2 regions of the Blautia sp. HCP3S3_G3 genome follow, and region 1 is predicted to be linked to the other one. Evidence: riboswitches for the same ligand, from Rfam matches in the RefSeq annotation. Region 1 holds a riboswitch; the other holds the start of a gene.
What was found. A riboswitch is a leader RNA that binds a small molecule or an ion and turns the genes downstream of it on or off. The one in region 1 is predicted to bind cobalamin.
Positions count from the first base shown of each region.

Region 1 (5,847 bases):
TACCGCAGCGGGACACGGGAGGAAAATACCCGGGCTTATCTGAATGTCATGAAAAATCCTCATGTAAAAATTCTGGGACATTGTGACAATCCTCATTATCCGGTAGATTATGAAGTACTGGCTGTCTGTGCCAAAGAACATCAGGTTATTTTTGAGATCAACGAAGCTTCCCTTGCTCCCTATGGCTACCGTGGAGATACCACAGCTAACAATTACGAAATTCTGCGCTGCTGTGCCAGATATCAGGTTCCTGTTGTATTGTCCAGTGACAGTCACGGCTCAGACCATATCGGAGATTTTACTTATGCAGAAGAATTTGTTCATCAGGCCATGTTCCCGGAAAGTCTGATTCTCAATAATCAGCTTCCACAGCTGAAAGTTTTTCTGCAGACAAGATGAAAATTCAAAGTACGGAATCCCGGTCATATATGACCGGGATTCCTGCTGATTCACATAAGGAGGATTCATCTATGAAGACAAATGCCAACTCATTAAACGCCGAAAATCCGCTCGGTTATGCACCGGTCGGAAGTCTTCTGCGCAAATTTGCAATTCCAAGTATCATCAGTATGCTGGTCAGCGCACTCTATAACATCGTTGACCAGATTTTTATCGGTCAGGGAGTAGGAATGCTTGGAAATGCAGCTACCAATGTCGCCTTTCCCATGACCACGATTACTGTAGCGATTGCCCTGCTTCTTGGTATCGGTGGTGCAGCCAATTTCAACCTTGCCCTTGGCCGCGGTCAGGAAGAGCATGCAAAAAAGATTGCCGGTACGGCTTTCGGGACACTGCTTCTCTCCGGTATTCTTTTCTGCCTGGTCATCCGTCTCTTTCTGAAACCGGTCGTTCTGGCATGCGGTGCCACTGACCAGACACTGGAATATTCTCTGGCTTATGTAGGAATCACTTCCCTTGGTTTTCCTTTCTACATGCTTGGCACAGGGGGAAATCACCTAATCCGTGCAGACGGCAAACCTACATATTCCATGATCATGGTACTTTCCGGAGCTGTCATCAACACCATTCTCGATCCGATTTTTATTTTTGTATTCGGATGGGGAATTCAGGGAGCTGCATGGGCAACCGTCATCGGCCAGATTTTTTCTGCAATTCTGGTACTCGTATACCTGCCAAAGTACATGCACTCTTCACTAAAGATCAAAGATTTCATCCCTGATCCGAGATGTCTGAAAGCCGTTATATCCCTTGGTTCTGCCGCATGCCTGAACCAGCTTGCCATTACGGTCGTGCAGATTCTTATGAATAATACACTGCGTCACTACGGTTCTCTTTCCGAGTACGGCAGCGATATTCCGTTGGCAGTGGTAGGAATCGTTATGAAAGTCAACATGCTGTTTCTTTCCATCGTCATCGGACTTTCTCAGGGAGCGCAGCCGATCATCAGCTTCAATTACGGTGCCGTTAAATATTCCCGCGTAAAAGAGACTTACTTAAAAGCCGCCGGTGCTGCTACTGTCGTAGCCATTCTCGGGGTTATCTGTTTCCAGCTGTTCCCACGTCAGATTATCAGTCTGTTCGGAAACGGAGATGAATTATATTACCAGTTTGCCGTAAAATTTTTCCGGATTTTTCTGTTCTGCACCTTCTTTAACGGACTGCAGCCGGTAACTTCCAATTTCTTCACTTCCATCGGAAAAGCCACGAAGGGAATTTTTCTTTCCATGACGAGACAGATTATTTTTCTGGTACCTCTGATGATCATTTTCCCGATTTTCATGGGAATCGACGGTATCATGTTTGCAGGTCCTATTTCCGATGCTGCTGCAGGAATTCTCGCAATCGTCCTTGTGATAAAAGAATTTCATAAGATGTCTATGCTGCCGGAAAGAAAATAATCCGGCAGCAAAAATCAGCTAAACACAGTTGACACCTGATGCAATTAGTGTTATTATAATACCAGTATAATTCCATATAGAACATATGAAGTGCTGGCCACTATCCGCGTGGTGGACAGAAAAGGGAATCAGGTGAAAGTCCTGAACGATCCGGTCACTGTAACAGAGGAGTAAGTTCTCGATATCCCATTGTACAATTGTATGAGAAGGGGAGAATGAGCGATGATTCTGAAGTCAGGAAACCTGCTTTATATGGCGAGGTTAAACTTCCGTGTAAAGTGTAACAACCAACCTGTGATATCCGCAATCACATGGCGTTGTCTGCTTTTTAGGAAGCAGGCATTTTTTTATGGAATTCGCCTGTTCGTATGAATTATACGCTGCTTATCAGCAGCTGCCTGAGAAGGCATGATTAAATGGCAGGCGATACTGCTTCGGATGCGTTCATTCCCTCCGCATATTTGAATGATGCATTGTCTACCCCGAAGCAGATCGTCCCTCCTACTACACTTTCGACGTTATTTGACGTCGATTTTTTTATATTACAGGAAAGTGCTCCGCATTTTCCTGCAATCCTGTCATCTTATTTTTTATAAAGGAATCTGTTCACTTTTATTGAACACAATTTCTGCATCCTCAAAATTCCATTTCATCAAAAGGAGCTTATCATGAAAAAGAAATACTGGGAAGACAAAGAATATTCTTATTTCAGCCACAAAAAATGTGAATACTTTCCCTGCCACGCAGGTGCTGATCCGGATAATTTTAACTGTCTGTTCTGTTACTGTCCGCTTTATGCTCTGGGCACCAAATGCGGCGGGAATTTCCGCATCACGGAAAAAGGAATCAAAGACTGTACCAACTGCCAGCTGCCTCACAAAAAAGAAAACTACGGCTACGTCACAGGCAAATACCAGGAACTTGCCGATCTTATGAAGAAAACCGGCGTCTTATCTGAAGAATAATTCAGGAACCCTGTTTCTCCGGGTGAGCCGACTCACGAATCATTTTTTCCAATTCCCTGGCAGCGATTCCAATCGGGCGCCCCGGATCCCACACCATACAGATATGCCGTGCAGGTATCTTTTCCTTCAGGTGAATCTCAAACACTTCCCCTTTATGGATTGCATCTTCTGCCAGCGCTCCTGGCAAAAATCCCAGTCCAAGATCATTTTTTACCAGCGGCAGAATCTGGTCTGTCGCAGCCACCTCAATATCGGGTTCCAGTACAAGCCCGTAATCTGCAAACAAATGACTGTAAAATTCAAACGTTTTTGTATCTCTTCCCAGGCATATCAAAGGATACTCCGTTATTTCCTCAATACCAAGCGTCCTGTCCCGCAATCCGGCAAACTGCTCTCCTGCCACAACAATATCCTGAACCTCCGCAAGCGGCAGTTTGTGCACTGCTTTATCCATTTCTTCCGGCATAGTTACTACTGCAAATTCCATTTGTCCGCTTTTCACGGCATTGATTGCCTGAGGTGCCGAACAGTTCGTAATGCGGATATGTACACCGGGATAAGCCAGGTGAAATTTTCGAAGAACAGGAAGAAGAAGACAATGCATGGCAATTTCACTGACACCCAGAGAAACATGTCCTTTCTGCAATGCTTTATCACTGGCAAGCTCTGCTTCTGCAGCCTGAAACTGTTCCTGCGCGATCTGCACATGGGCAAACAGCTTTTCCCCTTCCGGAGTCAGCGTCACTCCTCTGTGGGATCTCAGAAAAAGCGTACAGCCCAGTTCCTGCTCCAGATTATTCATCGCCCTTGTGATATTAGGCTGACTATTCATCAGAATATGTGCAGCCCGCGTAAAGCTGCGATATTTTGCAACAAAATAGAAGATCCGGTAATAATCATAAGTCACCGCCATATCTCATGTCCTCCAGTCATATTATTTTGATATAGCTGATATATGAAATATACTTTTTACATATTACTTTATAATCAGTATAATACCACAGGATAGAAAAAACAAAAAGGAGATTTACCAACCATGAACCAGGATCTTACGGTCGGAAGACCGGAAAATGTACTTTGGAAATTTTGTCTGCCCCTCTTTGGCAGCATTATCTTTCAGCAGCTCTATAACATTGCCGACAGTCTTGTCGCAGGCAAATTCATTGGAGAAAACGCCCTCGCCGCTGTAGGAAACAGCTATGAGATCACTCTGATCTTTATTGCATTCGCCTTTGGATGCAACATCGGATGCTCTGTGATCGTATCTCAGTTTTTCGGAGCCAGAGACTTCAATGGAATGAAAACCGCAGTCTATACTTCCATGATCTCCAGTGCTGTTCTCTGCTTTTTGCTGATGGTTTTCGGTATTCTCGGATGCCGGCAGCTTCTGAATCTGATCAATACTCCGGCAGAAATTCTCAGCGATTCACAGCTTTATCTGGATATATATATGTGGGGACTTCCTTTCATGTTCTTCTATAATATTGCCACAGGTATCTTCTCTGCGCTGGGAGATTCACGCACACCTTTTCTTTTCCTCGCGGCTTCCTCCTCAGTCAACATTGCAGTGGATATCTTTTTTGTCACCACCCTTCATATGGGCGTGGCAGGTGTTGCATGGGCAACTTTCCTGTGCCAGGGAATCAGCTGTATCCTTGCCGTTGCAGTAGTGCAGCGCCGCCTGAAATCCATTAAAGCCACCGGACATGTACCTCTCTTTTCTCTGCCGATTCTCAAAAAGGTAGCATCCATTGCCATACCGAGTATTCTGCAGCAAAGCTTTATTTCCGCAGGAAATATTATTATTCAGAGCGTCATCAATGGATTCGGTGCCAGTGTCATTGCAGGGTACGCTGCCGCGGTAAAGCTCAATAATCTTGTGATTACTTCCTTCACTACCCTCGGTAATGGTATCTCCAACTATACTGCCCAGAACATCGGAGCCGATAAACCGGGACGAGTCAAAGAAGGCTTTCGTGCAGGAATCAAGCTTGTATGGCTTCTGAGCCTGCCTCTCTGCCTGCTTTATTTCCTTGGCGGACGGTGGCTTCTTTACCTGTTTATGGATTCACCCACAGGTACCGCTGTACAGACGGGAATCACATTCCTTCGGATTCTTGCACCATTCTATTTCGTTGTTTCAGCCAAGTTGGTAGCAGACGGTACTCTGCGTGGTGCAGGCATCATGAACCGGTTTATGGTATCCACATTCACCGATCTGATCCTGCGTGTCGTGCTTGCCATTTTCCTTTCAAAAACAGCACTTAAGGCCACAGGAATCTGGTGTGCATGGCCGATCGGATGGAGCATTGCCACTGCACTTTCTGTATTCTTCTACCATAATGGTCCATGGAAAAATGCAGAAATTTGCAGGGTTCAGAATTCTTCAGCATCCCCTGCAGAAGAATAAAACAGCAGACGTATAATGTAAAACCTGCTTGGAAATCACTTTAGAACCTGTTTGAAAATTGCTTTAATACAATGAGGATGGAGGCAAAAGGTATTTTGCCCCATCGAATACACGGATTTCTTTACACTTTGTGCTCCCGAAATCCTAAAAAGCACAGAATTATGATACTTAGCGCATCTGGCATCGATACGAATGATCATAATTCTGTGCTTCTTTTTCATTTACATAACTTCAAGTTTTCCCATCCGTTCTGCTTCCCTGAGCAGGTGCTCCAATCTCCGGTTACAGCTGCCGATGGGAACTCCGGTATTGATGACTCTGCTGCATGATTTCATTACATCCAGCGCCTTCTGATAAGTACTTTCACTGATTTCGATAAACGGTTTTTCTGTAATCACCTCTTCCGCCAGTTCTCTTGCCACACGATAATCCACATCGTTCTTATACAAAATACCAGCTGCAAACGGTACGTTTTCTTTCTGCAGTTTTCGGAATACCGGTATGCCGGTTCCACCGCCTGTGATCAGAAAAACATCCGCTTTTCCTTCCGGTTTCGGTAATTCAATACTTCCAAACACCGGATCATAATACCCATTGTTGATCTCATAAAGAT
Region 1 covers NZ_JBQHXR010000017.1:36,253-42,099, forward strand. The annotation lists gene ACTNEW_RS12585 (phosphatase) at 1-399, shown strand, start outside; gene ACTNEW_RS12590 (MATE family efflux transporter) at 471-1,859, shown strand; cobalamin riboswitch at 1,931-2,124, shown strand; gene ACTNEW_RS12595 (cysteine-rich small domain-containing protein) at 2,528-2,824, shown strand; gene ACTNEW_RS12600 (LysR family transcriptional regulator) at 2,826-3,737, opposite strand; gene ACTNEW_RS12605 (MATE family efflux transporter) at 3,861-5,234, shown strand; gene ACTNEW_RS12610 (ABC transporter ATP-binding protein) at 5,456-5,847, opposite strand, start outside.

Region 2 (5,847 bases), on a different contig from region 1:
TTGCGGTAGTAATGTTGTTTGACAAACTCGGCGATAATGTGAAATTGCTGATAGATCCTGCCAGTGCGCAGGAATAGGAGAGAGAGATGGAACAGAAAAAAAATATATTAAATGTAAAAAATCTTTCCGTATCTTTCAAAATGTACGATAAAGGTCTGGAACAGAAAGATTTAAAGGTAATCAGTAATTTAAATATCAGTGTACAGGAAGGTGAGATACTTGCAATTGCAGGATCATCAGGTTCCGGCAAGAGCCTGCTTGCAAGTGCCATTCTTGGTATTTTACCGAACAATGCATCTGTTGACGGAATAATGACATATTGCGGAATGGAATTAACGGAAGAACTGCAGAAGAAACTTCGCGGAAAGGAAATTGCACTGGTTCCGCAGTCTGTGGCTTATCTGGATCCTTTGATGCATGTCGGAAGTCAGGTGGTTGGTGTAAGAGGAACTCTGGAAAAAATGAGGACAGCTTTTAAACGATATGAGCTGTCAAAAGAGGTGGAGACGATGTATCCGTTTCAGCTTTCCGGAGGAATGGCCCGGAGAATTTTGCTTTCAACGGCAGTGATCGGAGACGCAAGACTGATTGTAGCGGACGAGCCGACACCGGGATTAAGTAAAGAAATGGCAAAGGATGCCATGGGACATTTGCGTTCTCTTGCTGATGAAGGACGTGGTATCATTCTGATTACGCATGATATTGACCTTGCCTTTGAATATGCAGACAGAGTAGCGGTATTTTACGCGGGAACAACTGTTGAGACAGCACCGGTTGAAGATTTTCGCAATGGACCGGAGTCTTTGAGACATCCGTATTCAAAAGCTCTTTGGGAAGCGCTTCCTCAAAATGGTTTTAAACCGATTCCGGGGACACAGCCTTATGCGGGGTCTCTGCCGGAGGGCTGTTTATTCTGGCCGCGCTGCCCTGTGCGGACAGAGGCATGTATGAAAGGTGAAATACCGTCACGCAGCTTGCGGGGAGGGGAGGTATGTTGTATTCATGCTACTTGAAGCGAAAAATATCACATTTTCTTATACGAAAAAGAAGAAGATTCTGGATAATATTTCTCTCGGAATTGAAAAGGGGGAGAGAGTAGCCCTTGTTGGTCCTTCCGGATGCGGAAAAAGTACACTTTCGCAAATTCTGGCAGGTTATATGAAACCGGATAAAGGCGAAGTCTATTTTGACGGCAAATTGCTTCCTGAAAAAGGGTGCTGTCCGGTTCAGCTGATATATCAGCATCCGGAAAAAGCGATTAATCCAAGATGGAAGCTTGGACGAACGCTTACAGAAGCGTGGGAACCGGATCAGGAATTGCTGGATGATATGGGGATTGAGAAGGAGTGGCTTACCCGCTACCCGATTGAATTATCCGGAGGGGAAATGCAGCGGTTCTGTATCGCCAGAGCCATGGGACCTGATACAAAATTTGTAATTGCGGATGAAATGACAACGATGCTGGATGTGATTACTCAGGCACAAATCTGGGAGTTGCTGCTTCATATCGTTGACAAAAGAAATCTGGGCATGCTTGTGGTCACGCATAATCCTTTGCTTGCTGAGCGAATTTGTACCAGAGTGATAGAATTTGATAAGATGTGAAGAGATAAAGAGATGTAATATAACAGCTGCTTCATCAGCAAAACGTCTGACAGCTCTGAGTTTTTGCAAAAGAAAACATAATTTAAGAAAAGAAAGACATATTTCAAAAAATATATTGACATTATATTCACAAAGAATTAATATAAAAAAAATAATATGCCAGACCAAGTGCAGCCATATTGTGGTTGAAAAAGGGAATCAGGTGCGAGTCCTGAGCGATCCGGTCACTGTATTTAGGGAGCGATTTGTTAAAAGGCCATTGTACTGTCATATTCAAATGAGGAGAATTTTATAGATAAAGAAAGAGACTCTCTTTTGAATAATTAAAGTATGAGAAGGCGACGGATAGTGTTGATCTATAAGTCAGGAAACCTGCTTGTTCTGTGAATCTTATACTTCCGATGAAAGTGAGAGATGAAACATGAAAGGTGTGGAGTCTGCTGTTTTCAGCAGACTTTTCTTATTATTGCATGTAATAGCAATAATAATCCGCATACACTGGTGGTATGTACTTTGCTGGCGCAATATGAAAGGAGAACTATCATGAAAAAACAATGGAAAAAGGCGTTAGCATTAGGACTTGTTATGACATGTGTCAGCCCGGTTACAGCCAGCGCAGAAGTAACAATTAACACAGAGCTCAATGGAAAGGATTATGACATTACTTATTCTGAAGTACCGCAGAGAGTTGTCACACTTGCAAATTTTACAACAGAGATGCTTCTGGAACTTGGGCTTTCTGATAAAATTGTCGGTTATGGTTACATGGATAATGAAGTTCCTGAGCAGTATGCGGACGAGTTTTCGAAGCTTACCTGCCTTTCAGAAGCAAGTAATCCTTCTCAGGAAGATCTTCTTGCAGCAGAACCGGATTTTCTGACCGGATGGTATTCTACATTTTCTGACACCAATTTCCCGTATGATTTCTGTGAAGAGAATGGAATTGTACCATACATTCCAAGAGTAGAGTATGCGCCCGCAACGATCGAGTCCGTTTATGAAGATTTTAATAACTTTGGTGAAATTTTCCAAGTACAGGAGAAAGCAGACGAAATCGTTTCAGATATGAAGAATCGTATCGATGCGGTACAGACTGCAGTAGCAGAAAAAGAACCAGTATCCGTATTTCTTTATGATTCCGGTGAAGATGCGCCTTTTACCGCCAGTGCGGGACTTCCTACAGATATGATAGAACTTGCCGGTGGAGAAAATATATTTGCTGATACAGAAAGCAACTGGACTTCTGTTGACTGGGAAGATGTGATTGCAGCAGAACCGGAGTGCATTATTGTGATGGACTATATTGCATCTGATCCTGTAGATCAGAAGATTGATTTTCTTAAAAACAGTGATATTTTAGCTGATATTCCGGCTATTCAGAATGATAATATTATCGTAATTGATTTAACTGATGTAACAGGATGTTACAGAAGCGTAGATGCAATTGAGACAATGGCAAAAGCTTTCCATCCGGATTGCTTCTGAGTGAACTATGTTAAGAAATTCAAAAAAAGGAGTGATGGCCGGTGTTTATATAACACTGGTCGTTCTTCTTATCACAACACTGGTTCTTGCCGTAAACTTTGGCTCTGTGGATATCAATTATAAAGATGTATTTCAGATTATTTACGGAAAAGTATTCAATAAAGATCTGAGCAGTTACAAAAACAGTCAGATTAATATTATATGGGCTTTGAGGCTGCCAAAGGTGATTGTGGCTGCATGTACAGGGAGCGGACTTGTATTGACGGGTATCCTGATGCAGGCGATTACTAAAAATCCTCTGGCAGATCCCTATGTCCTTGGTATTTCCTCCGGGGCTTCTGCCGGAGCTGTTATTTCTCTTCTGATGGGACCGCTTCCTCTGATAGGAAAAGTGCCTCTTGCAGAAAGCTCATTTGCAGGTGCTTTGCTGACGGCAGTAATCGTTTTTGTTTTTGGGTCCAGAAACGGAAAAATAAATACGACCAAGATGATTCTTGTAGGTATGGCGCTGTCTTCCTTTTTTTCTGCGCTAACCAATATTATTATTTTTCTGACTCCTGATTCCAGAAGAGTACAAAGTGCGACGTTCTGGCTGACTGGATCTTTTGCAGGTACGGATTGGTCTGATGTTCCCGTGGCTGTTGGCGTTCTGACTGTAGGAATGATATTGATTCTGCCTTTGACACGGGAACTGGATGCTTTGCTGATCGGAGAAGATATTGCAAGAAATACGGGAGTGAATACTGTACGGATAAAATGGATTCTTATTCTGGTCAGTACACTGCTGACTTCTGTCCTTGTATCAATGAGCGGCGCAATTGGATTTGTGGGATTCGTAATCCCCCATATTACCAGAAACATTGTGGGTGCTGCTCATAAAAGACTGATCTGGTTTTCTGTTTTATTAGGAGCAATTTTCATGGTGTGGGCAGATCTTTTTGCACGTATTATGTTTTCTCCGCAGGAGCTTCCTGTTGGAGTTGTTACGGCACTTTGTGGTACTCCTGTATTTTTATGGATGCTGCGTAAAAGCAGATATTCATTCAGTAAATAGTAGGAGGAGTATGATGAAGAATAAAGACGTAATTCAAGTTAAAAAGCTTGATTTTAATATTGACACTCTGAATATCCTTTCGCAGGTTTCGCTTTCTGTTTCCAAAAATGAGTTTGTTGGATTAGTCGGTCCGAATGGAAGCGGAAAATCCACTCTTTTAAAAAACATATACCGTCACTATACCCCTTCTTCTGGAATGATTTATCTGAACGGAAAAGATGTTTTCAAAATGAAATCGAAAGAAGTAGCTCAGCAAATGGCAATTGTAGCACAGGAGAACCAGCCGGATTTTGATTTCTCTGTCCGGGAAATGGTCATAATGGGGCGATATTCGAGGAAGAAGATGTTTGAACAGGATGACCAGACAGATTTTGAGGTTGTAAGCCAGGCACTTTCGATGGTCGGTATGCAGGGAACGGAGGAAAGAAGTTTTCTCAGCCTTTCCGGAGGGGAAAAACAAAGAATCTATCTTGCAATGGCATTTGCGCAGGAAAGTGAATTGATTATCCTTGACGAACCAACGAACCATCTTGATATTGGCTATCAGCTGTACATTATGGAAATAATGAGACAGTTTCAGGATAAAACAATTTTCACATCTGTACATGACATGAATCTGGCTGCACGGTATTGTGACAGAATCATTATGCTGAAGGATGGCCGGATTATCGCGAATGGCTCTCCGGAAGAAGTTTTGACTGTTGAAAGAATCAGGGAGGTTTTTCATGTGGATACTGAGATAGAGAAAAAGAAGGGATATCTGAGAATTACATATCTGGGGTGGATATAACTGCTTTGTTTGAAATAAGGTATTACGTTTCGGCGAAAGTCACCGGCCCCCATTCAATTCTTTATATGTCCGGCAGATCAAAAATGCTGCAATAATAAATGTCAGAAGATCCGAAACAGGCATGGAATAAAGAACACCATCCAGTCCAAAGAATACAGGAAGCAGCAGTGCAAAACCAACACCGAAAACGACCTCACGGATCATAGACAGAAGCGTGGATGCGGCAGCTTTTCCCATAGCCTGGAGGAAAATAAAGCATGCTTTATTAGCGCAGGCAAGAATAATCATGCATAAGTAAGTACGGAATGCTTTGATTGCAAAATCAGTATAATAAACACTTTCATTGGCAGCACCGAAGATATTGATGAGCTGATGAGGGAAACACTCTACCAGGATCATGGCGATGGCACCGACAGCAGCCTCCGCGATCAGCAGGCTGGTGAACAGCTCTTTGACACGCAGTTTCTTTCCGGCGCCTATGTTGAAACCTACAATAGGAATACAGCCGGCAGCCATACCAACTACAACAGAGATGACAATCTGGAAAAATTTCATAACAATACCAACAACAGCCATAGGAATCTGTGCATACTGTTCCTGACAAAAGACTGCATCCATTGCACCGTATTTACGGATCATGTTATTGATAGCCGCCATGGCCGCTACAAGGCTGATCTGGGAAAGAAAACTGGTAATCCCCAGAACCAGAGTCTTTTTACATATAGATCCGCTAATACGGCAGTCACCTTTTTCAGGCTTAATAATCTTCATATGGAGAAGATACCAGACTGCAAGCACAGCGGTAACAATCTGTCCGATCACGGTAGCTACAGCTGCACCCATCATACCCCATTTGCATACAAAAATAAAAACCGGGTCAAGAATGATGTTGATGACTGCGCCTGCAAGCGTG
Region 2 covers NZ_JBQHXR010000001.1:153,466-159,312, forward strand. The annotation lists gene ACTNEW_RS00765 (ABC transporter permease) at 1-77, shown strand, start outside; gene ACTNEW_RS00770 (oligopeptide/dipeptide ABC transporter ATP-binding protein) at 87-1,013, shown strand; gene ACTNEW_RS00775 (ABC transporter ATP-binding protein) at 1,003-1,605, shown strand; cobalamin riboswitch at 1,755-1,999, shown strand; gene ACTNEW_RS00780 (ABC transporter substrate-binding protein) at 2,149-3,090, shown strand; gene ACTNEW_RS00785 (FecCD family ABC transporter permease) at 3,098-4,144, shown strand; gene ACTNEW_RS00790 (ABC transporter ATP-binding protein) at 4,158-4,934, shown strand; gene ACTNEW_RS00795 (MATE family efflux transporter) at 4,974-5,847, opposite strand, start outside.
Region 2: it holds a riboswitch for cobalamin, as region 1 does, so the genes downstream of both, ACTNEW_RS00780 (ABC transporter substrate-binding protein) here and ACTNEW_RS12595 (cysteine-rich small domain-containing protein) in region 1, are expected to answer to the same signal.